DNA from 4 places in the Vibrio tubiashii ATCC 19109 genome. Region 4 is predicted to be linked to each of the others. Evidence: predicted binding sites of a transcription regulator. Region 4 holds the regulator's gene; each other region holds the start of a gene.

Region 1 (8,039 bases), 550 kb from region 4:
TTTCTACACAGGTAAGCAGCGTGTCATTCATCAGGAAGGTCGTGTCGCTAACTTTAAGCGTCGATTTGGTCAATTTTCTAAAGGGGACAAGTAAATGAAGGTCGTAAAATCTCTTAAGAGTGCTAAAAATCGCCATCCTGATTGTCAAATCGTCAAAAGAAGAGGGCGTTTGTACGTTATCTGCAAAACCAATCCAAGATTTAAAGCGGTGCAAAAGTAGCCTCCAATCTCAATCGGATAAAGCTCTCATTTTTGACTATCACAGTTTGAGGCGTTTCCCCCTCTCTTAAACCATCAGAGTGCTCGGTTATAGATAAGCGTAATTTATGCCTCTCTTTGGTGGTTGAGTTTCCTCCTTATACCAATCAACGACTTAAAGGTCATTAAATAAACAGAATGAATGTATTTATATAAATTATAATTCTGTTATTTGGTTTTGTTTTGGTGATATTTGCTAATTATTTGTGCAAAATGCGTTAAATGATATGATTTGTTACACACTTTGTAACATTTTGCATTTCTAATTGAGTATTTTGTCGAGTACCCTGCGCTGGCATTTGGAACATTTTTGTCACATTTGCGCAGGAATAACTACAAGGAGGGAACAGATGAGTTCATCTGCTTCAATTAAACAAAATTCACCTAAGAAGCCGCTATTTACGCGTTTCTTAGACGCTGTTGAATATTTGGGGAACCTATTACCCCATCCTATCACTCTATTCGCCATCTTCTGTTTAGCTATCTTAGTGCTATCTGGTATTGCAGGTTACTTTGAAGTATCTGTTATGGACCCGCGCCCTGAAGGTGCGAAAGGTCGTGCAGCAGACGGCATGATCCACGTTGTCAGCCTTTTAAATGCTGATGGTTTGGAGCTAATCGTTACTAACTTAGTGAAAAACTTTGTTGGTTTTGCACCGCTAGGTACTGTGCTAGTCGCTATGCTAGGTGTCGCTATTGCTGAACACTCTGGTCTATTGTCGGCAGCAATGCGCGGTATGGTAATGGGCGCATCTAAGCGCATGGTTACAGTAACGGTTGTATTCGCAGGTATCATTTCTAATACGGCATCTGAGCTAGGTTACGTGGTACTTATCCCGCTAGCGGCAATGCTATTCCACTCTTTAGGTCGTCACCCTCTAGCTGGTCTTGCTGCGGCATTCGCTGGTGTTTCAGGTGGCTACTCTGCAAACCTGCTAATCGGTACTGTTGATCCACTTCTGTCGGGTATTACAGAAACTGCTGCGCAAATGATTGACCCAACTTACACGGTTGGACCTGAAGTTAACTGGTACTTCATGTTTGTGTCGACTTTCTTCATTGCGATCACTGGTGCGTTTGTTACTGAAAAAATCGTTGAGCCTAAACTAGGTAAATACAATGATGAAGAAGCGTCAGAAGACCTATCTCAAGACAAGATGGGTGGTCTAACTGCTGTAGAGAAAAAAGGTCTTAAGCTTGCGGGTCTTGCGGTACTAGCGGTTTCAGCGCTTCTTGCATGGACAGTCGTTCCAGCTGACGGCATCCTTCGCTCTGACGCAGGTACCATTGCTGGTTCACCATTCCTGAAGAGTATCGTAGCCTTTATCTTTGTATTCTTTGCTGTACCTGGCTTTGTTTACGGTAAAGTTGTTGGCACGATGAAGACAGATCGCGATGTTATCGATGCAATGTCTAAGTCTATGTCTTCAATGGGCATGTACATTGTACTGGTATTCTTCGCTGCTCAATTTGTAGCATTCTTCAAGTGGACTAACTTTGGTCAAGTCTTCGCTGTTGCAGGGGCAAGCTTCCTACAAGAGATTGGTCTAACTGGCCCAATGCTGTTCTTCGCCTTCATTCTTATGTGTGGCTTCATCAACCTAATGATCGGTTCAGCGTCTGCACAATGGGCAGTAACAGCACCAATCTTTGTTCCTATGTTGATGCTAGTTGGCTACGCGCCAGAAACTATTCAGGCGGCTTACCGCATCGGTGATTCTACTACTAACATCATCACGCCTATGATGAGCTACTTCGGTCTTATCCTTGCTGTAGCAACGCGATACATGAAGAACCTAGGTATCGGTACGCTTATTGCGACCATGCTACCTTACTCAATTGTGTTCATCGTGGGTTGGAGTTTACTGTTCTACGTTTGGGTGTTTATCTTGGGTCTACCTGTAGGTCCTGGTGCGGCGACGTACTACACGCCTTAATCACACGTACTTTATTGAACGATTTAGCCGGAGCTCATTGCTCCGGCTTTTTTGTACCTATAGATTTTCTGAACAGTCTGAGGAGTTGACAAGTGGTAGGGGTGAACTTTACTTATCGGTAGAGCGCTATGCCTTGGAGGTAAAATGAATCAACAAACTCAGCTCTTTCCAATACAGAGCTTTCTTCAGGCTCATATCATTCCGTAATTCAAGCCAACGAGCATGGGTAAGCTTTGGGCTTTGACGCTATTGATATGGTTGTGCTCTCTTCCCGCAGTCAGTGCAACCACAGTGCAGTTAGTCACGCTTGACTATCCGCCCTATATCGTCCATCGCGAAGGGGAGTTATCTGGTGTGGCCGTCGAGCTTGTTGAGGCCGTGTTTGATGAACTCGATGTCCCGATATCAATAGAAGTTTTACCTTGGGCACGAGCTTTGAGTAATGTTCAGTTTGGTCGTGCTGACGCTATCTTTACCGCATTTAAAAATCCAACACGTGAAAAGTTTGCCGATTACTCTAATGAGATCTTGTTTACGCAGAATATAAGCTTAGTGGTAAAAAGAAGTAGTAAGATAAGTAGCTACGACTTTTTATCCCGTGATGTTTCGGCGGTCGCTATCTGCGCTGTCAATCGAGTCAGTTATGGTAAGCAGATGGATGCTTTATTGGCGGATGGGCGCTTTAGGCTAGTCTTTTGGCGCAACCGAACTGAAGATTGCGCTCGCTTGGTCAGGACGGGGCGTGCTGATGTGTGGGTAAATAATGATTTTGGTGCGCGAAGCATTCTGGCTAGTGAACAAATGGAACAAGCACTGGAAATACTCTCGCCGCCAATCGAGGCCACGCCCAGCTATATCGCGTTTTCTAAGCTGAAAGAGCATCAGTGGCTTAGAGACAGATTTGACCAAGTGCTAAGAGAAATGAAGGATGATGGACGCTATGAAGCCATCATTGATGACTACTTCGATAGTCTAAAAACAGTGCCACCAAAAGAAAAGGGCTGACATTACGTCAACCCTTGAGAGCTTATGTTAGCAAAAGTAAGTGATTACCAACCTTTAACTACGCCACCTTGGAAGATATCAGAAGCCGCTGTGTAAACTTCTTCAGTCTGGTAAGACTTAACAAAGTTTTGGACGTTTTCCGCTTGTGCGTTGTCTTCACGCGACACGATTAGGTTTACGTATGGAGACTCTTTGTCTTCAACAAATACACCGTCTTTTTGTGGTGTTAGGTTGATAGAGCTTGCGTAAGTTGTGTTGATAACAGAAAGCGCAACGTCATCTAGAGAGCGTGGTAGCTGCGCAGCATCTAGCTCTACGATAGTGATGTTTTTCGGGTTTTCAACGATGTCACGTACAGTTGCTAGCAGGCCAACGTTCTCACGAAGTTTCAGCAGTCCTTGTTGCTCAAGTAGAATCAGTGAACGACCTAGGTTTGTTGGATCGTTAGGTACAGCGATACGAGCACCTTCTTCAATTTCGTCGACCGCTTTCACTTGCTTAGAGTAACCCGCGATTGGGTAAACAAACGTGTTACCCGCGATAGTCAGTTTGTAACCACGGTCGGCAACTTGCTGATCTAGGTATGGCTTGTGTTGGAACGCATTGATGTCGATAGAGCCATCATCTAGTGCTGCGTTTGGTGTTACGTAATCAGTAAAAGTAACCAGCTCTACATCTAGGCCGTATTTTTCTTTAGCGACTTTAGCAGCCACTTCAGCCACTTGTGCTTCTGCACCAGCCATAACACCAACTTTGATCTTGCTAGTATCTGCTTCTTTTTCTCCACAACCTGCTAGTACCAATGCTGATGCAGCAGCTGCGATAGTTAATAGACCTTTAAGACTGAATTTCATCACTATCTCCTTATAAATTAAATCTGTGAGTATTCTTTATTGTATTCTTAGCGGTGATCGACACGACGAACAATCGCATCACCAATGGATTGAATGATCTGAACTAGTACGATAAGCATTACTACAGTCACGGCCATAATGACCACGTCATAGCGGTGGAAACCGTATCGAATGGCGACGTCACCTAGGCCGCCACCGCCAACCGTTCCTGCCATTGCTGAGTAACTGACAAGCGTGACGAGTGTAATGGTTACCGAGTTAACGATGGTTGGCATCGCTTCAGGAAGCAGTACCTTAGAAATAATTTGAATCGGGGTTGCGCCCATCGACTGTGCTGCTTCAACTAATCCCGTTGGGACTTCAAGTAGAGCACCTTCGATAAGACGAGCAACAAATGGGATGGCGCCGATTGTAAGAGGCACGATGGCTGCTGTTGTACCGATGAATGTGCCAACTAATAGCTTGGTAACTGGAATAATGGCGACCATCAGCACTAGGAAAGGTACGGAACGACCCACGTTAACAATAGCGCCGAGTACACTGTTTAGTTTCGTGTTCTCAAGTAAACCACCTTTCTTGGTGATATGCAGAATCACACCGAGTGGAATACCAACGGCAAAGCCAACAATGCCCGCCACAGCAACCATGTAGATAGTATCCCAAGTCGCGCCGATAAGTAGATTGCTGTTTAAGCTCAGCCACTGTGAAATTTCATTAAAGGACATAGCCTAGCACCTCTACTTTTACCTTGTGCTCACGCAGGAACTCAATCGCTGCATTGTCATCTTGTTCATTACCAAATAGTTCTGCGACCATCATGCCGAATTTCACACCACCGGCGTAATCGAGGTCAGAGCTGAGAATGCTGACATCAATGTTGAATTTACGGGCAATTTGCGTCATCAAAGGAGCATCGACTGTTGCGCCTGTGAACTCTAGACGAACCAATGGGTAACTGCCTTCAACACGCGTTGCTTGCAAGCGAACTTGGTAATCTTCTGGAATCGACAAGTCGAGTGTAGAACGAATGAATTGATGCGCCAGTTCTGTTTTAGGATGAGCGAAAATTTCACCGACAGTCCCTTTTTCGACCAGCTCGCCATCGCCAATGATCGCTACTTCGTGACAGATGCTTTTTACAACGTCCATTTCGTGAGTAATCAAAAGCATAGTGATGTTCAGCTTGCGGTTGATCTCTTTTAGCAGATCTAGAATCGACTGAGTGGTGGCTGGATCCAATGCGCTAGTCGCTTCATCACACAGAAGAACCTTTGGATCAGAAGCAAGAGCACGTGCGATCGCAACACGCTGCTTTTGACCACCACTTAGGTTTGAAGGGTAGCTTTCATGCTTATCTTCAAGGCCGACCAGTTTCAGCAGCTCAGTCACTTTAGTGCTGATGTGCGCTTTATCTTTGCCTGCTAACTCAAGTGGTAGAGCAACGTTGTCAAAAACCGTACGCGATGACAGTAGGTTGAAATGCTGGAAGATCATACCGATGTTACGGCGAGCTTCGCTAAGTTGCGATTTACTGAGTGTTGTGAGATCGACACCATCAACAACAATCGAGCCTGTTGTCGGTGCTTCTAACATGTTTACACAACGAATAAGCGTACTTTTCCCTGCTCCCGATGAGCCAATAACACCAAAGATTGTTCCTTGTGGAATATGAAGGTTGATCTCCTTTAAGGCATGTATTTCCTTACTGCCTTGGTAGAACACCTTATTTACTTGATTAATTTCAATCATCGAGAGACCCGCTATCAGATTAGATGAAGAGCAGCAGATAATGTTGAGCTACATCTCATTTAGTAGATGATGCTATGGTCTTACATGTTTTCTGTCAATAGATATTTTTACGTCTAGACGTCTAAACGTATCTTTTGCTCAATCGATTAGTAATTAGATAGTGATGAAAGAAATAAAGCGTGCAATAATTCTTGTAAAGCAAAGTACATAGAGAAGCATATTTTGGCAAAACCAGCAGTCTTTTTAGACCGAGATGGCGTGATTAACATCGATCACGGCTATGTTCATGATGAGCACGATTTTGAGTTTGTTGATGGCGTATTTGAAGCGACCAAGAAACTGAAAGATATGGGCTACCAACTGGTATTGGTGACAAACCAGTCGGGGATTGCTCGTGGTAAGTTCAGTGAAGATCGTTTCCTATCTTTGACCCAATGGATGGACTGGAACTTTGTCGATAACGGCGTTGAGTTTGATGGTATTTACTACTGTCCGCACCATGCTGAACACGGTCAAGGCAAATATAAGCAAGACTGTGACTGCCGCAAGCCAAAGCCTGGTATGTTTATCTCAGCGCGTGACTTCTTGAAAATTGATATGGCGAACTCTGTTATGGTGGGCGATAAAGCCGAAGACATGATGGCAGCCGAAGCAGCCGGTGTTGGCACCAAAATCCTTGTCCGTACAGGCAAACCTGTCACAGAGAAAGGCGAAGCTATCGCGTCTGTGGTACTCGACAGTATTAAAGAAGTCCCAGCGTATTTAGCAAAATAAACTGAAAAAGGCTGCCTAGGGCGGCCTTTGTTTTGTTTGGAGGGAATCATGAGATATCGGTTGTTAATTGCACTCGCAGTAGGGCTGAGCGTGTCAGCGTGCTCTTTTACTTCGATGGAACGTGAAAACCACTACCAAGGTGATTTTCTATTCTATCAATGTAGTGGTGGCGAAACCTTCAAGCTAGCCTTAATGCCCAATGATTATACGGCACTGCTAAGGTTACCAAAGAAAGATTATCGCATGATCCAGGTTCCCTCTGGCTCTGGCACTAAATACATTCTCGACGATGGCACCGCAGAAATACAAAACCCAGTGACCCTCTATACCAAAGGCAAAGAAGCCCGCTTAGAACTTAGCCACTTGGTGTATAAAAATTGCATTACCCAATAGATCTTTTACGATAGCGTGTCTGGAGGCGTATCGCCTCCTTGCAACGTTCAACTACTAGACCCACGACTTTATGAGCAAAAAACTAACCATTCTTGATATTGCCCGGTTATCCGGCGTAGGCAAATCGACCGTCTCTCGTGTTCTGACTAACGATCCTAAAGTTAAGCCAGAAACACGTGCTAAGGTCGAACGGGTGATTCAGGAATCTGGTTATGTTCCTTCAAAATCAGCACAAGCGATGCGTGGAGGAAGTCAAAAAGTGGTGGGGGTCATTATCTCTCGTCTCGATTCTCCATCAGAAAACAAAGCCGTGGGAAGTATGCTTAATACCTTATATAGCGCGGGCTATGATGTTGTCATTATGGAGAGCCAGTTCGACCGAGCAAAGACCAACGAGCATTTGGATGTGCTGAAAAAGCGTAATGTTGATGGCGTCATCGTGTTCGGCTTTAGTGACTTTGATATTGCTAAGCTCGCGAGCTGGCATAATCGCACTGTGGTTATCGCGATGGATACAGATAAAGTTTCGTCAATCAACTACGACAATAGACAAGTCATTGTTAAGGCGTTGCAATTCTTAGAACAAAAGAGCCTCAAGAACGTCGCATTTATTGGCGTCGATCCTAGTGATAAAACCACAGGTAAATTGCGTTTAGACGCTTATCTGGATTGGTGCCAATCTCACTCTATTTCACCAAACTATCAGACAGGTCAACTAAACCACGAGAGTGCTTATTTGCTGGTGGACGAAGTTTTGACTCAAGGCGTTCAAGCGATTGTTTGTGCCAGTGACACCTTAGCTTTAGGGGTCATTAAGCGTTTACAAGAGCTCAATCGTGAAGATGTGGTTGTCACTGGCGTGGGTGGAAATGAACTGCTTTCCTTCCTATTTCCCAAAGTATTTAGTATTGACCCAGGTTACTCTTTAGCCGGTGAAAGGGCTGCTAAGTTGCTGATTTCTCAAATTAATGGTGAGCTTGAGCAAGTTCATATCACTCAAGAACCTATCTCAATCTAAGCCATTATTTTCAAAGTGATTTAAAATTATACTGTGATCTCTTTCAATTAA
Region 2 (8,039 bases), 520 kb from region 4:
GGCGGGACACGTGATATCCTGTCTGAATATGGGGGGACCATCCTCCAAGGCTAAATACTACTGACTGACCGATAGTGAACCAGTACCGTGAGGGAAAGGCGAAAAGAACCCCTGTGAGGGGAGTGAAATAGAACCTGAAACCGTGTACGTACAAGCAGTAGGAGCACCTTCGTGGTGTGACTGCGTACCTTTTGTATAATGGGTCAGCGACTTATATTCAGTAGCAAGGTTAACCATCTAGGGGAGCCGTAGAGAAATCGAGTCTTAACTGGGCGTCGAGTTGCTGGATATAGACCCGAAACCAGGTGATCTAGCCATGGGCAGGTTGAAGGTTGAGTAACATCAACTGGAGGACCGAACCGACTAATGTTGAAAAATTAGCGGATGACTTGTGGCTAGGGGTGAAAGGCCAATCAAACCTGGAGATAGCTGGTTCTCCCCGAAATCTATTTAGGTAGAGCCTCGGACGAATACTACTGGGGGTAGAGCACTGTTAAGGCTAGGGGGTCATCCCGACTTACCAACCCTTTGCAAACTCCGAATACCAGTAAGTACTATCCGGGAGACACACGGCGGGTGCTAACGTCCGTCGTGGAGAGGGAAACAACCCAGACCGCCAGCTAAGGTCCCAAATTATAGCTAAGTGGGAAACGATGTGGGAAGGCTTAGACAGCTAGGATGTTGGCTTAGAAGCAGCCATCATTTAAAGAAAGCGTAATAGCTCACTAGTCGAGTCGGCCTGCGCGGAAGATGTAACGGGGCTAAGCTATAAACCGAAGCTGCGGCAATGCGATTTATCGTATTGGGTAGGGGAGCGTTCTGTAAGCCGTTGAAGGTGGATTGTAAAGTCTGCTGGAGGTATCAGAAGTGCGAATGCTGACATGAGTAACGATAAAGGGGGTGAAAAACCTCCTCGCCGGAAGACCAAGGGTTCCTGTCCAACGTTAATCGGGGCAGGGTAAGTCGACCCCTAAGGCGAGGCCGAAAGGCGTAGTCGATGGGAAACGGGTTAATATTCCCGTACTTCTTACAATTGCGATGGGGGGACGGAGAAGGCTAGGTGGGCCTGGCGACGGTTGTCCAGGTTCAAGTGCGTAGGCTTGAGAGTTAGGTAAATCCGGCTCTCTTTAAGGCTGAGACACGATGTCGAGCTACTACGGTAGTGAAGTCATTGATGCCATGCTTCCAGGAAAAGCCTCTAAGCTTCAGATTGTAAGGAATCGTACCCCAAACCGACACAGGTGGTCGGGTAGAGAATACCAAGGCGCTTGAGAGAACTCGGGTGAAGGAACTAGGCAAAATGGTACCGTAACTTCGGGAGAAGGTACGCTCTTGACGGTGAAGTCCCTTGCGGATGGAGCTATTGAGAGTCGCAGATACCAGGTGGCTGCAACTGTTTATTAAAAACACAGCACTGTGCAAAATCGTAAGATGACGTATACGGTGTGACGCCTGCCCGGTGCCGGAAGGTTAATTGATGGGGTTAGACGTAAGTCGAAGCTCTTGATCGAAGCCCCGGTAAACGGCGGCCGTAACTATAACGGTCCTAAGGTAGCGAAATTCCTTGTCGGGTAAGTTCCGACCTGCACGAATGGCGTAATGATGGCCACGCTGTCTCCACCCGAGACTCAGTGAAATTGAAATCGCTGTGAAGATGCAGTGTACCCGCGGCTAGACGGAAAGACCCCGTGAACCTTTACTACAGCTTGGCACTGAACATTGACCCTACATGTGTAGGATAGGTGGGAGGCTTTGAAACCGGTACGCCAGTATCGGTGGAGCCGTCCTTGAAATACCACCCTTGTAGTGTTGATGTTCTAACTTAGACCCGTTATCCGGGTTGAGGACAGTGCCTGGTGGGTAGTTTGACTGGGGCGGTCTCCTCCCAAAGAGTAACGGAGGAGCACGAAGGTGGGCTAATCACGGTTGGACATCGTGAGGTTAGTGCAATGGCATAAGCCCGCTTGACTGCGAGAATGACAATTCGAGCAGGTGCGAAAGCAGGTCATAGTGATCCGGTGGTTCTGTATGGAAGGGCCATCGCTCAACGGATAAAAGGTACTCCGGGGATAACAGGCTGATACCGCCCAAGAGTTCATATCGACGGCGGTGTTTGGCACCTCGATGTCGGCTCATCACATCCTGGGGCTGAAGTCGGTCCCAAGGGTATGGCTGTTCGCCATTTAAAGTGGTACGCGAGCTGGGTTTAGAACGTCGTGAGACAGTTCGGTCCCTATCTGCCGTGGGCGTTGGAAGATTGAAGGGGGCTGCTCCTAGTACGAGAGGACCGGAGTGGACGAACCTCTGGTGTTCGGGTTGTGTCGCCAGACGCATTGCCCGGTAGCTAAGTTCGGAATCGATAACCGCTGAAAGCATCTAAGCGGGAAGCGAGCCCTGAGATGAGTCTTCCCTGACCCCTTGAGGGTCCTAAAGGGTTGTTCGAGACTAGAACGTTGATAGGCAGGGTGTGTAAGCGTTGTGAGGCGTTGAGCTAACCTGTACTAATTGCCCGTGAGGCTTAACCATACAACACCCAAAGGGTTTTGATGGACTCAAAGCAAGAACTTTGAATGTGTAATTACAGAACTTAAAACAGCTTTCCGAATTAAGAATTTGCTTGGCGACCATAGCGATTTGGACCCACCTGATTCCATGCCGAACTCAGAAGTGAAACGAATTAGCGCCGATGGTAGTGTGGGGCTTCCCCATGTGAGAGTAGGACATCGCCAGGCTTTAAATTTAGACTCAAGAGTCTAACCAGTGCGGAGCGGTAGTTCAGTTGGTTAGAATACCGGCCTGTCACGCCGGGGGTCGCGGGTTCGAGTCCCGTCCGCTCCGCCACTTATTCCAGACCTCAGCAGAAATGCTGAGGTCTTTTTGTATCTGCAGTATTATTTTGGTCTGCGACCAACGAGTCCCGCTTGCCCGCAAGCCCGGCCGTCAGCCACTTATTTAAAAAACCCAGTCTTCGGACTGGGTTTTGTCGTTTTAGAAGCCCGTTGCTGACGCAACGGGCTTCTTGCGTTTAAGGGGGAGATAGAACGGGCTACGCCCTATGGAAATCGGGATCGCTGCGCTGCTGGAACGGACTTCGTCCTCTAGAATCGGATTCGGGCTTCACCCTACGAGAGGTGAGTGTTGATACTAAGTTGGTAGAGCCTAAGGGGACAGATCAAAAAGATTCGCATACTTCAATAGCTTCGGTCATTCCATGGAGCGACGAAGGAGTGAGCAGGGAATCTATTTTAGTTTTCGACTCGCTACAAGAGCTCCCCAACTCACTCGTCCCTCGCTCTTGAGGATGACAACGTAATGTATTGAAAACAAAATAGGTTGACACGATAAGCCAACCCTCAAAGTTTTCCAGTTTTCCAGTTTTCCAGTTTTCCAGTTTTCCAGTTTTCCAGTTTTCCAGTTTTCCGTAGGACGAAGTCCGTTCCCGCATCCTAGTATCGTTGCTCAACACAACGGCCGACCTTTTGTCATTGCGACACCTGTTACATCACAGCGGGGCTTATGGCAGCGCCAGTCATCACCTTATGCGCTGCTCTTTCAAGTATTATTGTCATCAAGCTGCGCAAATCGATGATGAAACCTGTCACGGAAAATGCTCAAAAATAGCTTTGGTCTACCTATGACCCAAAAGCTCTAGATACTAAAAAGGCAGCTTAGTTAGCTGCCTTTACGTTATAGATGTTTCCAAAACCTATTCTTGCTCTGCTTCTCTATTCTCAGAATCCATCTCTTTTTGGGCAAGCTTAGCTTTTTCGATCATTGGCGTAATGGTAGAGCCTTGAATTAAGATTGAGAACACTACTACCGAGTAGGTCATGACTAGGATAATCTCTTTTACATCGATCAGTTTATCTTGAATAACCCAGATGCCAGACGGAATTGACAGCGCCATGGCTAACGCCAATCCGCCTCTTAAGCCACCCCAAGTAAGAATCTTGACTGACCAAGGGTTATATTTTCGAAAACGCTTAAAGCCGATATATGACAAGAAAACACTGAGGTAGCGAGCTGACAAGACTAGAGGTACAGAGAAAGCCATTAGAATCCAGTCTTCCTTATGGAATTCAAACAGCAGCATCGACATACCAATCAGCAGGAATAGAACACCGTTTAGGAACTCATCAACGAGCTCCCAAAAGTGATCGAGGTGATCTTCACTCTCTTTGGAGAAACCGATAAATCTGGTCCAGTTACCAATCATAATGCCAGATACGACCATAGCTAATGGTCCAGAGACATGCAGAACTTCGGCGAAGGCATAGCCTGCTGTCGGTATACCTATGGTCAGCAGGAGCTCCATTGAGTGATCGTCGGTAGCACTGATTAAATAGTGGAACAGTAACCCTAAAGCAAAACCATATAAGATGCCGCCAAGCGCTTCTTGTATAAACAGCATAGTAACACTGCCGACGGTAGGCGCTTCGGTACCAAAGGCGATGGTAAAGATGGTGACAAAGATAACGAGACCAAAGCCATCGTTAAATAGAGATTCACCTTCGATTTGAGTTGAGATTCGTTTAGGAGCGTCGAGCTTTTTAACGATGGCCAGTACAGCAATTGGATCGGTTGGTGAGATCAGCGCACCAAACAGTAAGCAGTAGACTAGGTCGAACTGAATGCCGATAAACTGACAGAAACCATAAAGGACAAAGCCAATAAAGAAAGTCGAGAATAGAGTCGCGCCCAGAGCTAAGGCAGTTATTTCCCATTTTTGATCTTTGAGGTTGGGTAGTTTGATACCTAAACCACCGGCAAAAAGGAGAAAACCTAATATCCCCTTAAGTAGGAAATCTTCAAAGTTAATGCTCGCCACTGTGTTTGAAGCGATTTCTGTTAAATGAAACCAATCGTTTTGACCTGCTACAAGAATCAACAGCGACAGCATCATCGAACCTGCTGTAATTGCGATGGTGGTTTGCATTTTACCTATCTTGCTGTTTACAAACGCAATCAACATAGCGGCAGCTGATAGGAAACAGAGAGTGTAATAGACCGACATTAGAATCTCGACATGTAACAAATTATGAATGGGAATTTTCTGCCTACTATGTACAAATAGCAAACATTTTTTTGTCATAACTAAGTCATCAATTAAGTCTTTTAGACGTCTAGACTCCTTTTTAATGTGTGATAGGATGGAGTGATAACTAAAGGAATGAGGCTGTACCGTGGGAAGTAATGTAAGGCAACAGATTGAAGCTCAATTAAAACAACGTATCTTGCTGATCGATGGTGGTATGGGCACCATGATTCAAGATTACAAACTAGAAGAGCAAGACTATCGAGGTGAGCGCTTTGCTGACTGGCATTGCGATTTAAAAGGCAACAACGACTTACTTGTTCTTTCTCAGCCTCAACTTATTAAAGATATCCATTCTGCTTATCTAGAAGCAGGTGCAGATATCCTCGAAACCAACACCTTCAACGCAACCACTATTGCAATGGCTGACTATGAAATGGAAAGCCTAAGCGAAGAGATTAACTTCGCTGCAGCCAAACTCGCACGTGAAGCGGCCGATGAGTGGACGGCAAAAACGCCAGAAAAACCTCGTTACGTTGCAGGTGTATTGGGCCCAACTAACCGCACATGTTCTATTTCACCCGATGTGAACGATCCCGGTTATCGAAACGTTAGCTTTGATGAGCTTGTCGAAGCGTATTCCGAGTCGACACGCGCTCTGATTAAAGGCGGCTCAGATTTAATTCTGATCGAGACTATCTTCGATACCTTGAACGCTAAAGCTTGTGCCTTTGCGGTAGACACTGTGTTTGAAGAGTTGGGTTCCAAACTGCCAGTGATGATATCGGGCACCATTACCGATGCGTCAGGTCGAACGCTTTCTGGCCAAACAACCGAAGCTTTCTACAACTCACTTCGTCACGTCAATCCAATCTCATTTGGTTTGAACTGTGCGCTAGGCCCTGACGAGCTACGTCCGTATGTGGAAGAGCTCTCACGTATCTCAGAGACATTTGTTTCTACTCACCCTAATGCGGGTTTACCTAACGCCTTTGGTGAGTATGATTTATCACCTGAAGATATGGCAGTGCATGTTAAAGAGTGGGCGGAAAGTGGTTTCTTAAACCTGATTGGCGGTTGTTGTGGTACGACTCCAGAGCATATCCGCCAAATGGCTATCGCGGTAGAAGGAGTAAAACCGCGCGCATTACCAGAACTTATCACGGCTTGTCGTCTATCTGGTCTTGAGCCACTGACAATCGAAAAAGAAACCCTGTTTGTTAACGTTGGTGAACGCACTAACGTAACGGGTTCTGCACGCTTTAAACGTCTGATCAAAGAAGAGCTTTATGATGAGGCGTTAGAGGTTGCACGCCAGCAAGTCGAGAACGGTGCACAGATCATCGATATCAACATGGATGAAGGCATGCTTGATGCTGAAGCATGTATGGTGCGTTTCCTCAACCTGTGTGCCTCTGAGCCAGAAATTTCCAAAGTGCCTATCATGGTCGACTCCTCTAAGTGGGAGGTTATCGAAGCTGGCTTGAAGTGTATTCAGGGTAAAGGCATTGTTAACTCCATCTCACTCAAGGAAGGCAAAGAGAAGTTTGTTGAGCAAGCCAAGCTGATTCGTCGCTACGGTGCGGCTGTTATCGTGATGGCGTTTGATGAAGTTGGTCAGGCAGAAACGCGTGAACGCAAACTGGAAATTTGTACTAATGCCTACAATATCTTGGTTGATGAAATTGGCTTCCCACCGGAAGATATTATCTTCGACCCGAACATTTTTGCTGTTGCGACCGGTATCGAAGAGCATAACAACTACGCAGTAGACTTTATTGAAGCGGTTGCGGATATCAAGCGCGACCTACCTTACGCTATGATCTCTGGAGGTGTCTCTAACGTCTCTTTCTCATTCCGCGGCAACAACTATGTACGTGAAGCGATTCACGCCGTATTCCTTTATCACTGTTTTAAAAACGGTATGGATATGGGGATCGTAAATGCTGGTCAGCTTGAAATTTACGACAACGTACCCGACAAGTTGCGTGAAGCGGTAGAAGATGTGGTTCTAAACCGACGTGATGATGGTACAGAGCGACTGCTCGATATTGCCGCTGAATATGCAGGTAAAGGCGTTGGAAAAGAAGAAGATGCCTCAGCACTTGAATGGCGTACCTGGTCAGTTGAGAAGCGTTTAGAGCATGCGCTAGTTAAAGGCATCACCGAGTTTATTGTTGAGGATACCGAAGAGGCGCGAGTTAATGCTAGCAAGCCGTTAGAAGTGATTGAAGGTCCATTAATGGACGGCATGAATGTGGTTGGCGACCTGTTTGGTGAAGGCAAGATGTTCTTACCTCAGGTGGTAAAATCAGCTCGCGTGATGAAGCAGGCGGTTGCTCACTTAGAACCTTATATTAATGCATCGAAGCAAGCGGGCTCGTCGAACGGTAAAATTCTTCTAGCGACAGTAAAAGGTGATGTTCACGATATTGGTAAGAACATTGTTGGCGTTGTTCTACAGTGTAATAACTACGAGATCATTGACCTTGGCGTCATGGTGCCGTGTGAGCAGATCCTCAAGGTCGCCAAAGAAGAGAATGTTGATATTATTGGTTTGTCCGGCCTGATTACTCCTTCATTGGACGAAATGGTTCATGTGGCCAAAGAGATGGAACGTCTTGATTTTGATTTGCCACTGCTGATTGGTGGCGCGACGACATCGAAAGCCCACACTGCGGTTAAGATTGAGCAAAACTACAAACATCCCGTGGTGTATGTAAACAATGCTTCGAGAGCGGTTGGCGTGTGTACATCACTTCTTTCAGATGAACTGCGTCCTGCCTTTGTCGAGAAGTTAGATGCGGATTACGTCCGTGTTCGTGATCAGCATAATCGTAAGAAGCCAAGAACCAAGCCTGTCATTCTTGAGCAAGCGCGTGCTAACAAAGTGGCGATTGATTGGGAGTGCTATACACCTCCAGAGCCTGCTAAGCCGGGTGTCCATGTGTTCGATGATTTTGATGTTGCCACATTGCGTAACTACATTGACTGGACGCCTTTC
Region 3 (8,039 bases), 570 kb from region 4:
CGTACTTGTACCAGAAGTCAGCGATGCCAGCTTCTACAGCGATACGAGCTGTAACGTCAGATGGAAGTACAGATTCACGGTACTCAGCGTCTTGCTTGTCGAATGCGTCAGTAGCAGGCATAGATACTACACGTACCTTCTTACCTTCAGCCGTTAGTTGCGCTGCTGCTTCTACTGCTAGCTCAACCTCAGAACCTGTAGCGATAAGGATTAGCTCTGGCTTGCCTTCACAATCTTTTAGGATGTAACCACCGCGAGCGATGTTTGCAACCTGCTCTTCGTTACGCTCTTGCTGTGCAAGGTTTTGACGAGAGAAGATCAGAGATGTTGGACCGTCTTTACGCTCGATAGCCAGTTTCCAAGCGACTGCAGATTCCACTTGGTCACATGGACGCCATGTGCTCATGTTTGGCGTTAGACGCAGAGAAGCCATTTGCTCAACCGGTTGGTGAGTTGGGCCATCTTCACCAAGACCGATAGAGTCGTGCGTGTAAACTTGGATGTTCTGAACTTTCATCAGAGCCGCCATACGCATCGCGTTACGTGCGTACTCCATGAACATTAGGAACGTTGCGCCGTATGGTACGAAACCACCATGTAGTGCAATACCGTTCATGATCGCTGTCATACCGAATTCACGTACACCGTAGTGGATGTAGTTACCTGACGCATCTTCAGCAGACACAGATTTAGAACCAGACCACATAGTTAGGTTAGAAGGGGCAAGGTCAGCAGAGCCGCCTAGGAATTCAGGTAGCATAGCACCGAACGCTTCTAGTGCGTTTTGCGACGCTTTACGTGATGCGATGTTGGCAGGGTTAGCCTGAAGATCAGCAATGATTGCATTGGCTTTCTCTTCCCACTCGGCAGGTAGTTCACCGTTTAGGCGACGTTTAAGCTCAGCCGCTTCAGCTGGGTAAGCTGCTGCGTATGCATCAAACTTAGTGTTCCACGCTGCTTCCTTAGCTGCGCCTGCTTCTTTCGCATCCCACTCTGCGTATACGTCAGCAGGGATTTCGAATGGACCGTGTTCCCAGCCAAGTTCTTTGCGAGTTGCTGCAATTTCTTCAGCGCCTAGCGGAGCACCGTGACAGTCGTGTGAACCAGACTTGTTAGGTGAACCAAAACCGATGATCGTCTTAGTACAGATTAGAGTTGGGCGTGGGTCAGCTTTCGCTGCAACAATAGCTGCATTGATCGCTTCTGGATCGTGACCGTCTACTGCAGGGATTACGTGCCAGCCGTATGCTTCAAAACGCTTAGGTGTGTCGTCAGAGAACCAACCTTCTACTTCACCGTCGATAGAGATGCCGTTGTCATCCCAGAACGCGATCAGTTTGCCCAGACCTAGTGTACCTGCTAGAGAACATGCTTCGTGCGAGATACCTTCCATCAGACAGCCGTCACCCATGAATGCATAGGTGAAGTGATCAACGATATCGTGGTCTTCTTTGTTGAACTGTGCTGCAAGTGTCTTCTCAGCTAGCGCCATACCAACAGCGTTAGTGATACCTTGACCTAGAGGACCCGTTGTAGTTTCAACGCCTGGTGCATAACCATACTCTGGGTGACCTGGAGTCTTAGAGTGTAGCTGACGGAAGTTTTTCAAATCGTCAATTGATAACTCATAGCCAGAAAGGTGTAGCAAAGAGTAAATCAGCATAGAGCCGTGGCCGTTTGATAAAACGAAACGGTCGCGGTCAGCCCACTCAGGGTTAGACGGGTTGTGATTTAGGTGAGAACGCCAAAGAACTTCAGCGATATCAGCCATACCCATAGGTGCACCTGGGTGACCAGAGTTAGCTTGTTGAACTCCATCCATGCTTAGAGCACGAATTGCGTTAGCGAGATGTTGACGAGAAGACATGTCAGCTCCTGAATGCATTAAGCGAATCAAATATAAAATGAGCGATAATTCTCTCAAAGCACCACCAGCACTGCAATCGTTTTCCAAGACAAAAGCTCACAAATTTCCTCGCTTTCGCAACATATCGATAAAAGTTACTAATATTTCGACCGATTAACGCAAACGTTTGGTTTTAGTAAATAACAAAAAAGAGCTTGTAATCCGAGCATTCAAAACTAAAATAGACGTCTAGATGTAGATACACCTACAGATATCAGTATTATTTATTAGTGCTCCCCCTTTGATAACGGAGCGCTCTCTAAAAATTTAAAGTGGAGCTCACATGGCTAAGCACCTGTTTACTTCTGAGTCTGTTTCAGAAGGTCATCCAGATAAAATTGCAGACCAAATTTCTGATGCAGTCCTTGATGCGATTCTAGAGCAAGACCCAAAGGCACGTGTTGCTTGTGAAACTTACGTAAAGACCGGCATGGTGATGGTTGGTGGTGAAATCACGACTTCAGCATGGGTAGATATCGAAGAGCTAACTCGCCAGACAGTGCGTGAAATTGGTTATGTTCACTCTGACATGGGTTTCGATGCTGACTCTTGTGCGGTTCTAAACACTATCGGTAAGCAATCACCTGACATCAACCAAGGCGTTGATAAAGCAGACCCTAAAGAGCAAGGCGCTGGTGACCAAGGGATCATGTTCGGTTATGCGACCAACGAAACTGACATTCTAATGCCAGCTCCAATTACTTACTCTCACCTTCTTGTTCAAAAGCAAGCTGAAGTACGTAAAAACGGTACACTGCCATGGTTACGCCCTGACGCTAAGTCTCAGGTAACTTTCCAGTACGACCAAGGTAAGATCGTTGGTATTGATGCAGTTGTTCTTTCTACTCAGCACTGTGATTCAATCTCGACGCCTGACCTACGTGAAGCAGTAATGGAAGAGATCATCAAACCTGTACTGCCTTCTGAGTGGATCAATAAAGAGACTAACTTCTTCATCAACCCAACCGGCCGTTTTGTAATCGGTGGTCCTATGGGTGACTGTGGTCTAACTGGTCGTAAGATCATCGTTGATACCTACGGTGGTGCGGCTCGTCACGGTGGTGGTGCTTTCTCTGGTAAAGATCCATCAAAAGTTGACCGTTCTGCAGCATACGCAGCACGCTACGTTGCGAAAAACATCGTTGCTGCTGGTCTAGCAGATCGTTGTGAAATCCAACTTTCTTACGCGATCGGTGTTGCTGATCCAACGTCTATCATGGTTGAGACGTTTGGTACTGAGAAAGTATCTCACGACATCATCATCGAAGCAGTTCGTCAAAACTTCGACCTTCGCCCATACGGTCTGCAAGAGATGCTGAACCTACTTCAGCCTATCTACAAGAAGACTGCGGCATACGGCCACTTCGGTCGCGAAGAGTTCCCATGGGAAGCGACAGATAAAGCAGCTCTACTGCGCGAGTTCGCTGGTCTGAAGTAATCTTTGATTACACTATAAAAATATTAAGAACGTCTGGATTACCAGACGTTCTTTTTTTATGCGCAAAAAAACATCAAGAAATTTGTATTTTTTTGCCATGCGGTCAATAGTTAAAAATATGTTAACGAACAAATCGCACAGCGATCTTGCTTCGTAAACTGTTTAACTGATGCGCCGCTTACATTATTAGAGGTCGCCAAGCCGGGCATCGAGTTTCGTTCACTGTCGCTCAAGAGCGCAGTGTAGGTAGAGAATCGATCAAGGAGGATATATGCCTCGTACGGTGAATCCACACGACTTCGATGACAAGAACAAAGAAGTCAAAGACTCAGAATACGCCCGCACGATTCCGTGTAATCAGGTCAGTATTTCTGCCCCATTCCATTGGCTTGCCCTCGGTCTGCATGACTTTGTCCGTATGCCACTTATCAGCGCCTTTTACGGTTTGTGCTTTATGGCCGCCGCAATAGGTATTGTTTTACTTGTCCAATGGCAGGGCACGCACTTAGTCGTGATGCCAAGTCTCGTTGTCTATATGCTTATTGGTCCTTTCTTAGCGCTTGGTCTTTATGATGCGAGCTGGGAAAGAGAAAAAGGCCATAGTGCAAGCCTACTTCACTCAATGAAAGCGATTGGTCGTAACTCATCTTCTCAATGGGCATTCGCCGTCTTACTGGCGGTATGTATGATCTTCTGGATGAGAATAGCAGCACTTCTACACGCTCTATATCCATCCGTCCAGGGCGCACCGCTAACGGAGTTTCTGCCTTTCTTAGTCATAGGCTCGCTGGTCGGTTTCGTTCTAGCATGTGTCGTATTCAGTATCTCAGCGTTTTCCATTCCATTAATGATGGAACGTCGTGTTGATATGATGACTGCGGTTTTCTCAAGCTTCAATGCAGTGAAATCGAATATTCCAGCCATGATTGTGTGGGCTGCCCTCATTTGTGGCGGTATTCTCGTCGGCTTTGCGACCTACGGAATCGGAATGCTGTTTACCATGCCAATTCTTGGTTATGGTACTTGGCATGCTTATCACGAAACGATCAAGAAAAAGCATCACCCATAAGTCGCGCTCTACACTGAACCAGTATATGATTCGCCTCTAACTATAGAGGCGTTTTTATTTGGAGTGTGCGTTGGACTTGGAACTTGAATACCGAGCAAAAAAGGTCATGGCTGACTGCATCCAGACCGCATCACATACCTTTAAGCGCTCTTTTCCTCTCCCGCAGTTAAACTTCAATCTACGCGGCAAAGCGGCGGGTAAAGCCTACTTGCAACTGAATGAGATTCGCCTCAACCCAGTCTTGTTCACAGAGAATCAGCAGGCATTTTTAGCGGAAGTTATTCCTCATGAAGTCGCTCATCTGATTACCTACCAAGTCTATGGCCGCGTTCGACCACATGGTAAAGAATGGCAAGGAGTCATGGAATCAGTATTTAACGTGCCAGCCCGCACCACCCACAGCTTCGAAACAACGTCAGTGCAAGGGAAAACCTTTGAGTACTACTGTGGCTGTAGCACTTATCCGTTATCCATTCGCCGCCATAATAAAGTATTACGTTATCAAGCAAGCTACCGTTGCCAGCAGTGTCAGCAACCACTTAGTTTTACAGGTAAGCAACTGTCATAATTAAGTAGAGCATCATCAATTTATAGCTAGATTTGCGTGTTAAACTGTAGTTATTACTACTTTTCTAACACTCAATCATGAACAAATCTCTGTGGTTATCTGCTATCGGCTTGTTGTGTGCTGCTGTTGTACATGCTGCGCCCCCTTCATCTTTCTCTAAGGCAAAAAAAGAAGCGGTAAAGATATACGCTGACCATCCCACCAGTTTTTATTGCGGCTGCAATATTTCATGGCAAGGTCGCAAAGGAATACCTGACTTAGAATCATGTGGCTATCAGGTTCGTAAACAGCAAAAACGAGCATCGCGCATCGAATGGGAACATGTTGTTCCAGCCTGGCAGTTTGGTCACCAACGTCAATGTTGGCAAAATGGTGGACGTAAAAACTGTACTAAGAATGATAAAGCCTTCCGTATGATGGAAGCTGACTTACACAACCTGACTCCTGCGATTGGTGAAGTTAACGGTGACCGTTCTAACTATAACTTCAGTCAGTGGAATGGCATCGATGGCGTAAGCTATGGTCGTTGTGAAATGCAGGTCAACTTTAAGCATCGTAAGGTGATGCCACCAGATCGCGCTAAGGGTTCCATTGCCCGTACTTATCTGTACATGAGCCAAGAGTATGGCTTTCGCCTCTCTAAGCAGCAAACACAGTTAATGAATGCGTGGAATAAACAATTCCCTGTCGACCATTGGGAATGCGAACGTGAGCAGCGCATCTTCAAGGTTCAAGGCAATCACAACCCATTTGTGCATCAAGCTTGCCAAGCGTTATAAGTTAGCTCAAAAGAGTTTCTGGTAATTAATTGGAAACTCTTTCTAACCCTTGTTTTTTAAACCCAAAGCATCCATGTTAGAGAGAACTTCAAATCTCTTGTTGGAAATCGAGACACCATGCGAATCCCACGAATTTACCACCCAGAAGCCATTTCTCAGTTAGGCTCTTTGATGCTCAGTGATGACGCTGCTGGCCATATCGGCCGCGTGCTGCGCATGAAGGAAGGACAAGATATTTTACTGTTTGATGGTAGTGGGGCTGAGTTTCCAGCAACCATTGCGAATGTGTCGAAGAAATCAGTAGAAGTCGACGTCACGGAGCGTATCGAACGCAGCTCTGAATCACCGCTCGACCTACATCTTGGTCAAGTCATTTCACGTGGTGATAAAATGGAGTTCACCATTCAAAAATCTGTTGAGCTGGGTGTAAACACCATTACTCCCCTCATATCAGAGCGTTGTGGCGTTAAGCTTGATCAAAAGCGTTTTGAAAAAAAACTCGCGCAATGGCAAAAAATTGCTATTAGTGCTTGCGAGCAATGCGGACGTAACACCGTACCTGAAATTCGCCCAATTATGCAGCTTGAAGAGTGGTGTGCTGAAGAGTATGACGGCTTGAAACTCAACCTTCATCCTCGCGCAAAATACTCAATCAATACCCTACCTGCACCTGTTGAAAAAGTGCGTCTGTTGATTGGTCCTGAAGGTGGGCTATCCGCAGAAGAAATCGGTATGACTGAAGAATACAAATTTGAAGAGACGCTGCTTGGTCCGCGCGTATTACGTACAGAAACAGCGGCTCTCACTGCAATTACAGCCTTGCAAGTTCGTTTCGGCGATCTTGGTTAAACGGAGAAAATACATGATCAAATTAGGTATCGTAATGGACCCAATCTCGTCCATTAACATCAAAAAAGACTCTAGCTTTGCCATGATGCTTGAAGCGCAGCGCCGCGGCTACGAAATTCACTACATGGAAATGCACGACCTACATCTAGATCAAGGTGTAGCCATTGCAGATACCAAAGTTGTTGAACTAAAAGAAGATCCAAACGCTTGGTATGAGTTCAAGTCGGAGCAAACTATTGAACTGTCTGAGTTAGATGCCGTATTGATGCGTAAAGATCCTCCGTTTGATACTGAGTACATCTACGCGACATACATTCTAGAGCGCGCTGAAGAGCAAGGCACATTGATCGTCAACAAGCCGCAAAGCCTACGTGACTGTAATGAAAAGTTATTCACGGCTTGGTTCCCTGACCTCACTCCGACCACGATTGTGACGCGTAAAGCAGATAAGATTAAAGCTTTCCGTGAAGAGCATGGTGATGTGATCCTAAAACCTCTTGATGGCATGGGTGGCGCTTCGATCTTCCGCGTTAAAGAAAACGATCCTAACGTTTCGGTGATCATTGAAACCTTGACCAATCATAGTCAAAACTACGCAATGGCGCAGACTTTCGTTCCTGATATCAGCAATGGCGACAAACGAATTCTTGTCGTTGACGGCGAACCAATGCCTTACTGTTTGGCGCGAATTCCAGCCAAAGGCGAGACTCGCGGTAACTTAGCGGCAGGTGGCACAGGTGAAGCTCGACCACTTAGTGAGACAGATAAAAAGATCGCTGAGGCTGTAGCGCCTACACTTAAAGAAAAAGGACTGATCTTTGTTGGTCTCGACGTTATTGGTGACAAGCTGACAGAAATCAATGTAACAAGCCCAACATGTATTCGTGAAATCGAGGCTGCATTCGATGTGTCAATTACAGGCAAGCTAATGGATGCCATTGAGCGCCGCTTAAAAGCCTAATCATATTTGGGCAACGCTATTGGTTGCCCTTCTTTTGTAAGTGGGAGTCTTTATGAATTTAACCAACCATTTTTTAGTGGCAATGCCGGGGATGAAAGATCCCTACTTCCAGCGCAGTGTTATCTATGTGTGCGAGCACAATGAAGATGGCGCGATGGGTTTAATGATTAATGCTCCTATCGATATCACCATCGGTAAAATGTTGGAACGAGTCGATGTAGAGCCCTCTCACCCTAAGCTTGTGACCGAGAGTTTAGACAAGCCAGTGCTTAACGGCGGCCCTGTCTCTGAAGATCGCGGGTTCATTCTTCATCAGCCTAAAGATGAATATGAATCAAGCATCAAGATGACGGATAACATATCTGTCACCACCTCTAAAGATATTCTTGGCGTACTTGGGACAGAGGCTGAGCCAAACCACTATATCGTCGCTTTAGGTTATTCAGGTTGGGAAGCAGGTCAGCTAGAA
Region 4 (8,039 bases):
GCCTAAAGTGTGGCACAGGGCGTAAGTCATTTCCGCACGGTTGAGGGTGTAGAAATGGAAATCCTTAACCCCTTCACGGCTCAATGTACGCACCATGTCAATTGCTTGGCTTGCTCCAACAAGCTGCCTTGTTGTTGGATCATCATCCAAACCTTCAAACTGCTTAGCCATCCATCCCGGAACTTTAACGTTGTTCTGCGCTGCAAAGCGAGAAGCTTGCTTGAAGTTCGAAACTGGTAAAATACCTGGAACGATTTCTACATCAATGCCTGCCGCCACGCAGCGGTCACGGAATCGCAAGTAACTCTCTACGTCAAAGAAGAACTGAGTGATAGCTCGGTTCGCACCGGCATCTACCTTACGTTTTAAGTTAAGTAGGTCAGCTTGAGCGCTTTTTGCTTCAGGGTGAACTTCAGGGAAAGCAGCAACTGAGATATCGAAGTCATGGCGCTCTTTTAGCAAAGTGACGAGGTCAGAAGCGTACATTTCAGGCTTACCACCACCTGGGGGAATATCACCACGCAGCGCGACAATACTTTGAATACCATTTGCCCAGTAGTCATCAGCGATTCGGACAAGCTCTTCACGTGATGCATCAATACAGGTTAAGTGCGGCGCGGCAACTAGACCTGTTTGATCTTTGATCTCTTTGATAATCGAGTGTGTTCTATCTCGCTCACCGGAGTTAGCACCATAGGTAACCGAAACAAATTTTGGTTGTAGAGTCTTAAGGCGGTGCACAGAGTTCCAAAGTGTTTCTTCCATCTTTTCGCTACTAGGTGGAAAAAACTCAAATGACACATTGATATTGTCAGACAGTTCGGCGATATTCTGATTTAAGGCGTCGATATGACCTGCGTGCGTGTATCCCATCTTACTCTCCCTGTGGCCACTCCGTGCCATAAAACTCTAAAATTCCAAATCGACGTTTAGACGTCTATATGTCTACAGAATGTATTGAATACGATTTAATGTCAATAATGTGATTATGAATATTTTTCAACTTAATCATGAGCTGGCTTCAAGTTTAGTTGAAGTAAATTGATATGGGATTGAAAGAGAATAAAGTAAAAAGGCGCCGAGGAGATCAGCGCCTTTGTGAGTTAGAGTAAACTTGAGAGGAGGTTCAAATCAGATTGAATCGCACCTGCGGTGACTTCTCTGCCTGCGCCAGGGCCTCTGATAACAAGTGGATTGTCTTTATACCACTTACTCTCGATAGCGAATATATTGTCACATGGCAGTAAGTTCGCTAGAGCATGCTCTTTGCTTAGCGCTTCAACACCTACCGTTGCAGTACCATTTTTCTCTAATCTTGCGACATAACGAAGCACTTTGTCTTCGCGCTGAGCTTTCTCAAGGCGCTCTGCGAGCAGTTCACTTAATAGCGCACTCTTATCAAGAAATTCATCTAGGGATAGCTCAGCGAGCTCTGTAGGTACCAAACTTTCAACTTTTACCGCTTCTGGTTCCAATGTAAGGCCTGACTCGCGCGCTAGGATGACGAGTTTACGCATAACGTCTGAACCGTCTAGGTCGCTGCGAGGGTCGGGCTCAGTTAAGCCTTGCTGCCACGCTAGGTCTACCAGCTCAGCAAAAGGAACGCTGCCATCGTATTGCTGGAATAGCCACGAGAGGGTGCCTGAGAAAATACCTGATAATGCGATAATGTCATCGCCGCTTTCTCGTAGGTCTCGAACTGTGTGGTTAATTGGCAGCCCTGCACCAACGGTAGCGTTGTAAAGCCAGTGACGATTGATCTTTGCGAAGGCGTCTTGAACCTGATGGTAGTATTGGCTAGAAGCTGACCCCGCGACTTTATTTGCCGAGATCAAGTGCATGCCTTGCTCCGCAATTTCTAAGTAGCGTTGGGCTAAGGTTTGACTGGCAGTCACATCCAACACAACAAGATCATCATAGCCTTGAATAGCACCGAGTTTTTCAATCCAGTCGTTTCCTTCGTGGCTAATCGCTTCGTCATCGAAATGAGCACCAACTTGGCTTGCATCAATTCCTTTCGGGTCGAACCAATAAGTTTGGCTATCAATCACAGCCACTAACTCAAAGTTCATACCATGACGCTTTTCAAGTTCGCTCTTTTGCTCGGTGAACAGTTCTAACCAGCTTGAGCCGATATTGCCTTTACCACACAGGGCAATAGCGACACGTTTCTGGGCTTGGAACAATTGGCTATGAATAGCTTTAACCAAGGGTTTAGTATCGGTTGTGCGTAAAACGGCAACTAAGCTAAGCCCGGACAATGATTCTGAAATAAACTCGACAGGTGAAGATTTCAGTTGCTGGTAGAAACCATAGCAATGGTTGGCATTCTTGGTTACGCCAGCTCCTACCGCTGCTACCATCGAATAACCTTCTTTAAGCTTAATCTCCGCTTCAATTGCCGCATCTTGTAGATACTCTAAAGCGCCGCCCACTATTTCACTTGTGTAAGCGAGACGTAAGCAATGTTGGTCTGCTTGAGCTTCATAAGTCAGTGGTTCAAGCTGTGCTCGCTTGAGGCTTGCAAGTACCTCATTTTCGACTCGTTGGAAATCATGACCAGAGGTGAAATTGAGTTGAATTAATAGCACTTCATCTAGTGATGAGATGATTTTTGCACCGCGACCAGAGGCAAGCACACGTTCTATGCGTGTAGAACCAGATTCTGGTTGGTAGCTGCAACGAAGATGTAGATCCATCGCACTTTGAGCGACGGGTTGTAACGTACGGCTATGCAGTACAGGGGCAGCAAGTCTAGCAAGCTCACTGGCCTCATCTAAGCGTAATAACGGTAGAAGACAGGCATCTGATACTAACCTTGGGTCCGCGCTGTATACACCTGCTACATCACTCCAAATCGTTACGCGTTTCGCTTCTGCCAGCGCGCCGATAACGGTTGCTGAATAGTCAGAACCATTACGCCCTAGTAACACCGTATGCCCTTGGCTATCTTGAGCCATAAAGCCAGTGATCACCACTCTATGATGAGCGTGTTGCACTAATACTTCTTTAGTGAGCGGGTAAGAAGCACCAAAGTCGACTTCAGGCTGAGTGCCCGCTTCAGCACGTAAAAATGCGCGAGCATCCTGAGCCACAGCAGGTAGAGAGTGTTGATTGAGCAGCGCTGCCAATAGGCGTGAAGACCACACTTCGCCATGACCTAAAACGGCTGCTTTCTCTGCTTCGTTGAGCGGATAAGTCAACTCGCCCAAGGTACTGAACTCATCATTTAAAGTAGCGAGTAGCTGCTGTTTTACTTCTCCTTCAATAAGCGTTTCAATCAGCTCGGTTTGAAACTGGCGCAGTGCTTGAAGTTCTTCGTGAGCAATACGGCCATCTTTGCTGAGGGCTTCGAGAAATGCAATCAGGCGGTTGGTGGTTTTGCCTGCGGCAGAAACAACGATCAGATCTTCTGGTTGTGAGTATTCTTTTAAGATACCGACGACACGGCGGTAGCACTCAGGGTCGGCAAGGCTGCTACCACCAAACTTATGGAGTTGACGTTGAATAGTAGACATTAGAAGGCTTCCTTAGCTTTTGCGAAAGCTTGTTCAAGGTCAGCAATTAAATCTTCTGCATCTTCAAGCCCAACCGACAGGCGCAGCAGTTGTTGGGAAACACCAGCCTCTGCAAGTGCTTCCTCTCCCATTGCCCTATGTGTCATTGAAGCAGGGTGACAGATTAGGCTCTCTACACCGCCGAGAGATTCAGCAAGTGAGAAAAGCTCTAGTTCACCAACAAAGAATTTAAGTTGTTCAAAGCTACCCGCGAATTCGAAGCTGAGCATAGAACCAAAGCCAGTTTGCTGCTTTTTAGCAATCTCATGGCCTGGATGCTCAGGCAGGCTAGGATGATAGATGTTACCGACTAAGTCTTGGGTCTGTAAGAAGTCTAAAATTTGGCGAGAGCTCTCCTCATGCACCTTCATACGTGCCCCCAGAGTACGGATGCCGCGCAATGTCATGTAGCTATCAAATGGTGTGCCTGTTGCACCAATACAGTTACCCCACCAAGCTAGTTCTTCCGCGTGTTCTTCGGTTTTGGTAATGACAACACCGCCAATAACATCAGAGTGGCCATTGATATACTTGGTGGTCGAGTGAATAACAAAGTCGGCGCCAAGGTCTAAAGGCTTTTGGAACACAGGTGTCAAAAAGGTATTGTCGACAGCCACTAGAGCGCCAACTTGTTTAGCTTTCTCACATACGTCCGCGATATCGACGACACGAACTAGCGGGTTAGATGGTGTTTCCAATAGGATCAGTTTAGGCTTTTTAGCTAGGGCTTCGGCAAAAGCTTGTTCGTTAGATTGATCAACAAATAGAACTTTGAAATCACCTTTATTTGCGCGGGTATTGAATAGACGGTAAGTACCACCGTAGCAATCGTGCGGTGCGACGATAAGGTCATCTGGGCCAAGGAAAGCGGATACCCATAGATTAAGTGCCGAAGTACCACAGTTGGTCACGACCGCGCCCTTACCTGACTCAAGTTCAAACAGAGCAGTTTCGAGTAGTCCGCGGTTTGGGTTGCCTGAGCGGGTGTAATCGTACTTTGGTACATCACCAAAGGCAGGAAAGCCATAATTTGTCGAGAGGTAAATAGGTGGAACAACTGCGTGATGTTGAGTGTCGGACTCGATACCAGTACGTACCGCGATTGTGGCTGGTTTGCGGGTGCTCATAAGTGTTTCCTTTCGAACTTTAGTGACTTCTATTTGGGAATACGCTATACCTTTATCTTGTTAGATATATGTTATTCCAATCCCATACCTTTCCACTTTACTTATCATTTTTGTGGACGTCAACACTTCTAGACGTCTATATGTCTTTGCTTGTGGCTATAAATACCGCTAAAATTAGGGATTCTATTTTCAACCATAAAAAATAACGAAAGGTGCGCAATGGCAGATTGGAATGGCGAATACATTAGCCCATATGCTGAGCATGGAAAGAAAAGCGAACAAGTAAAGAAGATTACAGTTTCTATTCCATTGAAAGTATTAAAGGTTTTGACTGATGAGCGTACCCGCCGCCAGATTAATAACCTGCGCCACGCAACAAACAGCGAGCTATTGTGTGAAGCTTTTTTGCATGCATATACCGGGCAGCCACTGCCGACCGATGAAGATTTACGTAAAGACCGCCCAGACGATCTTCCTGCTGAAGTGAAAAAACTGATGACAGAGATGGGAATTGAGTTCGAATCTTTCGACGAATAATAAAAATAGTCGCACCTAATTTTCGCACGCTGACGAAACTGAAATTAAAAAAAACCGCTGTCTTAACAGCGGTTTTTTCGTTCTTGAAGAGATTACTCAGCCAATTTATTCGGCCATGTAGTTTTCTGGCATTTCAATGCGAGCAACACCTGAGTCAACAGCGGCCTGAGCAACGGCTTTAGCAACACGAGGTAGTAGACGCGAATCCATTGGTTTTGGAATGATATAGCCAGGACCAAACGACAGAGCATCAACGCCAGCAGCTGCTAGGACTTCAGCTGGCACTTCTTCTTTCGCTAGTTGGCGAATAGCGTCAACCGCTGCCAGTTTCATCTCATCGTTAATTTCACTTGCGCGCACGTCTAGCGCACCGCGGAAGATGAATGGGAAACACAGCACGTTATTCACTTGGTTAGGGTAATCACTACGACCAGTACCCATGATCAGATCACTACGTACATCGTGAGCAAGTTCAGGTTTGATCTCTGGATCTGGGTTAGAACACGCAAAGACCACAGGTTTGTCTGCCATCAACTGAAGAGCTTCTGGTGAGAGTAGGTTAGGGCCTGATACACCAAGGAACAGGTCAGCACCTTCGATAACGTCTTCTAGTGTGCGCTTATCGGTGTTGTTGGCGAATAGCTGTTTGTATTCGTTAAGATCGTCACGACGAGTGTGGATAACACCTTTACGGTCAAGCATGTAGATTTTCTCACGCATCGCGCCACACTTAATCAGTAGCTCCATACATGCTACTGCTGCTGCACCTGCACCGAGACACACAATCGTTGCGTCTTCTAACTTCTTCCCTTGAAGTTCAATGGCATTAAGCATACCTGCCGCGGTAACAATCGCCGTACCGTGCTGGTCATCGTGGAAAACAGGTACATCACAACGCTCAATCAACTGCTTTTCGATTTCGAAACAGTCTGGCGCTTTGATGTCTTCTAAGTTAATACCGCCAAAAGTATCGGCGATGTTAGCAACGGTATCGACAAACTCTTCGATAGTACGGTGCTTTACTTCAATATCAATTGAATCTAAGCCCGCAAAGCGTTTGAAAAGCAGCGATTTACCTTCCATTACAGGTTTAGATGCTAGAGGACCTAAGTTGCCAAGACCAAGAATCGCCGTACCATTTGAGATAACAGCAACCATGTTGCCTTTTGATGTGTACTTGTAGACGTTGTCAGCGTTTTGTGCGATTTCACGTACAGGCTCTGCTACACCAGGGCTATAGGCTAGAGCAAGATCTTTAGCCGTTTCTGCTGGTGTTGTTAGTGCGACTGCAATTTTACCTGGAGTTGGGTAAGCATGATAATCCAAAGCTTGCTGACGAAATTGTTCTTCTGGGGATACTTCTTGGCGATTGTCGTCTGACATAGGTGTAGGTACTCATTAATAATTATATGGAATGGGGAAATCCATTCTAGAGTAACTAAGTCAAGCTGCCTAGGTCAGAATGCGAGCCGAAGCAATAAAAAGTAGTAAATGACTGGAGATAAGACCAGATGAACAGAGATATGGCTAGAGAATATTAAAATTAATAATAGATTACTCTGCAAAATGGATATTGCGTGAGTGACAGATAACAAAAAAGGACGCCTGAGCGTCCTTTTTAGATTCGGCTAAGAAGAAATTATTTCTTGCTTGATAGAGCACCGAAACGCTTGTTGAAGCGATCAACACGGCCGCCTGTATCAACGATACGTTGCTTACCAGTGTAGAATGGGTGACATTTGTCACATACGTCTAGGTGGATAGACTCTTTAGCTAGAGTTGAGTTGAACTCAAAAGAGTTACCGCAAGAACAAGTCGCTTTTACTGCTTTGTATTCTGGGTGGATACCAGCTTTCATGGGAGAACCTCTAAATATAGGCCGTGTCGCTATCCGATTCTAAGCCGGACACCACACGTAGTTAATAAAAAACCTTTTCGGATACCGCTGCTGTAAAGCTAGCCATATCACTAAGGCGCGATATAGTAATGAATACCTGACTTAGGATCAACCAGTTTAGACCCGAAATCGCTACTTTTTTAGCCTAAGTTATTCTTGATGCTTGAATCACGCTCTCTTTCCACTGCTAGGCTTTTCCCTTAGACTAGCCTACGTAACCTCTCACTTAGCTGTATAGCCTATTATGCGACCAACAATTGCGCGCGTGGCATTGCCTGTGCCTCTCGACAAACAGTTTGATTATCAGATCCCTAACCACCTATTTCCTATCATAGGTGGGCGTGTCTCTGTCCCTTTTGGTCGTCAAACTCTGGTTGGCATTGTCACCGCGTTGGTGAATGAGTCAGAGTTCAGCCTTGATAAGCTTAAGCCGATTAAGCATGTGTTGGATAACCAGCCTGTGTGGCCTGAAAAGCTCTACTCCTTACTCTTTTGGTGTAGTCAGTTTTACCAGTATCCGCTTGGTGACACTTTGTTTAATGCCATGCCAAGTGCACTGCGAAAAGGTAAAGACGCTGATTTCGCGACGCTGGTGGAATGGCAGCTCACCGCGAGTGGTCGCGACCAATTGATGGCGGGTTTCGGCCGCGCGGTTAAACAAGCCAAAGTGATGCATATGCTGGAGTCAGGCTCGATTCCGCATCAGCGTTTTGTCGATGAAGAGATCAGTTCATCTGTGCTAAAGACCTTAGCGGAAAAAGGCTGGATTGAATCGATAGAAAAAAGACCAGTGATTCGTGAGTGGAAACATGACGTTGAAGCTGATGTCGATAAGCCAAAGCTAAACTCTGAGCAGGCGGTGGCGATTGCGACAGTGAATAGTAATGAAGGTTTCGCTTGTTACCTGTTAGAGGGGGTAAC

The links. The regulator MetJ, encoded in region 4, represses methionine synthesis genes. The targets are predictions, from matches to a motif close to TTAGACNTNTANANGTCTAA.
Region 1: metN (methionine ABC transporter ATP-binding protein MetN) is a predicted target of MetJ. The motif match lies at 5,909-5,928, and genes of this name have one in related genera.
Region 2: metH (methionine synthase) is a predicted target of MetJ. The motif match lies at 5,116-5,135, and genes of this name have one in related genera.
Region 3: metK (methionine adenosyltransferase) is a predicted target of MetJ. The motif match lies at 2,088-2,107, and genes of this name have one in related genera.

What each region holds. Positions count from the first base shown of each region.
Region 1 is NZ_CP009354.1:2,520,705-2,528,743, reverse strand. It holds gene IX91_RS11530 (type B 50S ribosomal protein L31) at 1-94, shown strand, start outside; gene ykgO (type B 50S ribosomal protein L36) at 95-220, shown strand; gene IX91_RS11525 (AbgT family transporter) at 609-2,195, shown strand; gene IX91_RS11520 (substrate-binding periplasmic protein) at 2,418-3,200, shown strand; gene IX91_RS11515 (MetQ/NlpA family lipoprotein) at 3,245-4,054, opposite strand; gene IX91_RS11510 (methionine ABC transporter permease) at 4,102-4,779, opposite strand; gene metN (methionine ABC transporter ATP-binding protein MetN) at 4,769-5,803, opposite strand; gene gmhB (D-glycero-beta-D-manno-heptose 1,7-bisphosphate 7-phosphatase) at 6,026-6,577, shown strand; gene IX91_RS11495 (MliC family protein) at 6,626-6,970, shown strand; gene treR (trehalose operon repressor TreR) at 7,041-7,988, shown strand.
Region 2 is NZ_CP009354.1:305,090-313,128, forward strand. It holds rRNA gene IX91_RS01480 (23S ribosomal RNA) at 1-2,526, shown strand, start outside; rRNA gene rrf (5S ribosomal RNA) at 2,617-2,732, shown strand; tRNA gene IX91_RS01490 (tRNA-Asp) at 2,765-2,841, shown strand; gene IX91_RS01495 (cation:proton antiporter) at 3,707-5,014, opposite strand; gene metH (methionine synthase) at 5,184-8,039, shown strand, end outside.
Region 3 is NZ_CP009354.1:350,987-359,025, reverse strand. It holds gene tkt (transketolase) at 1-1,867, opposite strand, end outside; gene metK (methionine adenosyltransferase) at 2,190-3,344, shown strand; gene IX91_RS01790 (DUF2189 domain-containing protein) at 3,616-4,413, shown strand; gene IX91_RS01785 (SprT family zinc-dependent metalloprotease) at 4,484-4,981, shown strand; gene IX91_RS01780 (endonuclease) at 5,059-5,760, shown strand; gene rsmE (16S rRNA (uracil(1498)-N(3))-methyltransferase) at 5,878-6,609, shown strand; gene gshB (glutathione synthase) at 6,623-7,570, shown strand; gene IX91_RS01765 (YqgE/AlgH family protein) at 7,623-8,039, shown strand, end outside.
Region 4 is NZ_CP009354.1:3,075,310-3,083,348, reverse strand. It holds gene metF (methylenetetrahydrofolate reductase) at 1-873, opposite strand, end outside; gene IX91_RS14100 (bifunctional aspartate kinase/homoserine dehydrogenase II) at 1,104-3,518, opposite strand; gene IX91_RS14095 (O-succinylhomoserine (thiol)-lyase) at 3,518-4,684, opposite strand; gene metJ (met regulon transcriptional regulator MetJ) at 4,904-5,221, shown strand; gene IX91_RS14085 (malic enzyme-like NAD(P)-binding protein) at 5,327-6,604, opposite strand; gene rpmE (50S ribosomal protein L31) at 6,861-7,079, opposite strand; gene priA (primosomal protein N') at 7,363-8,039, shown strand, end outside.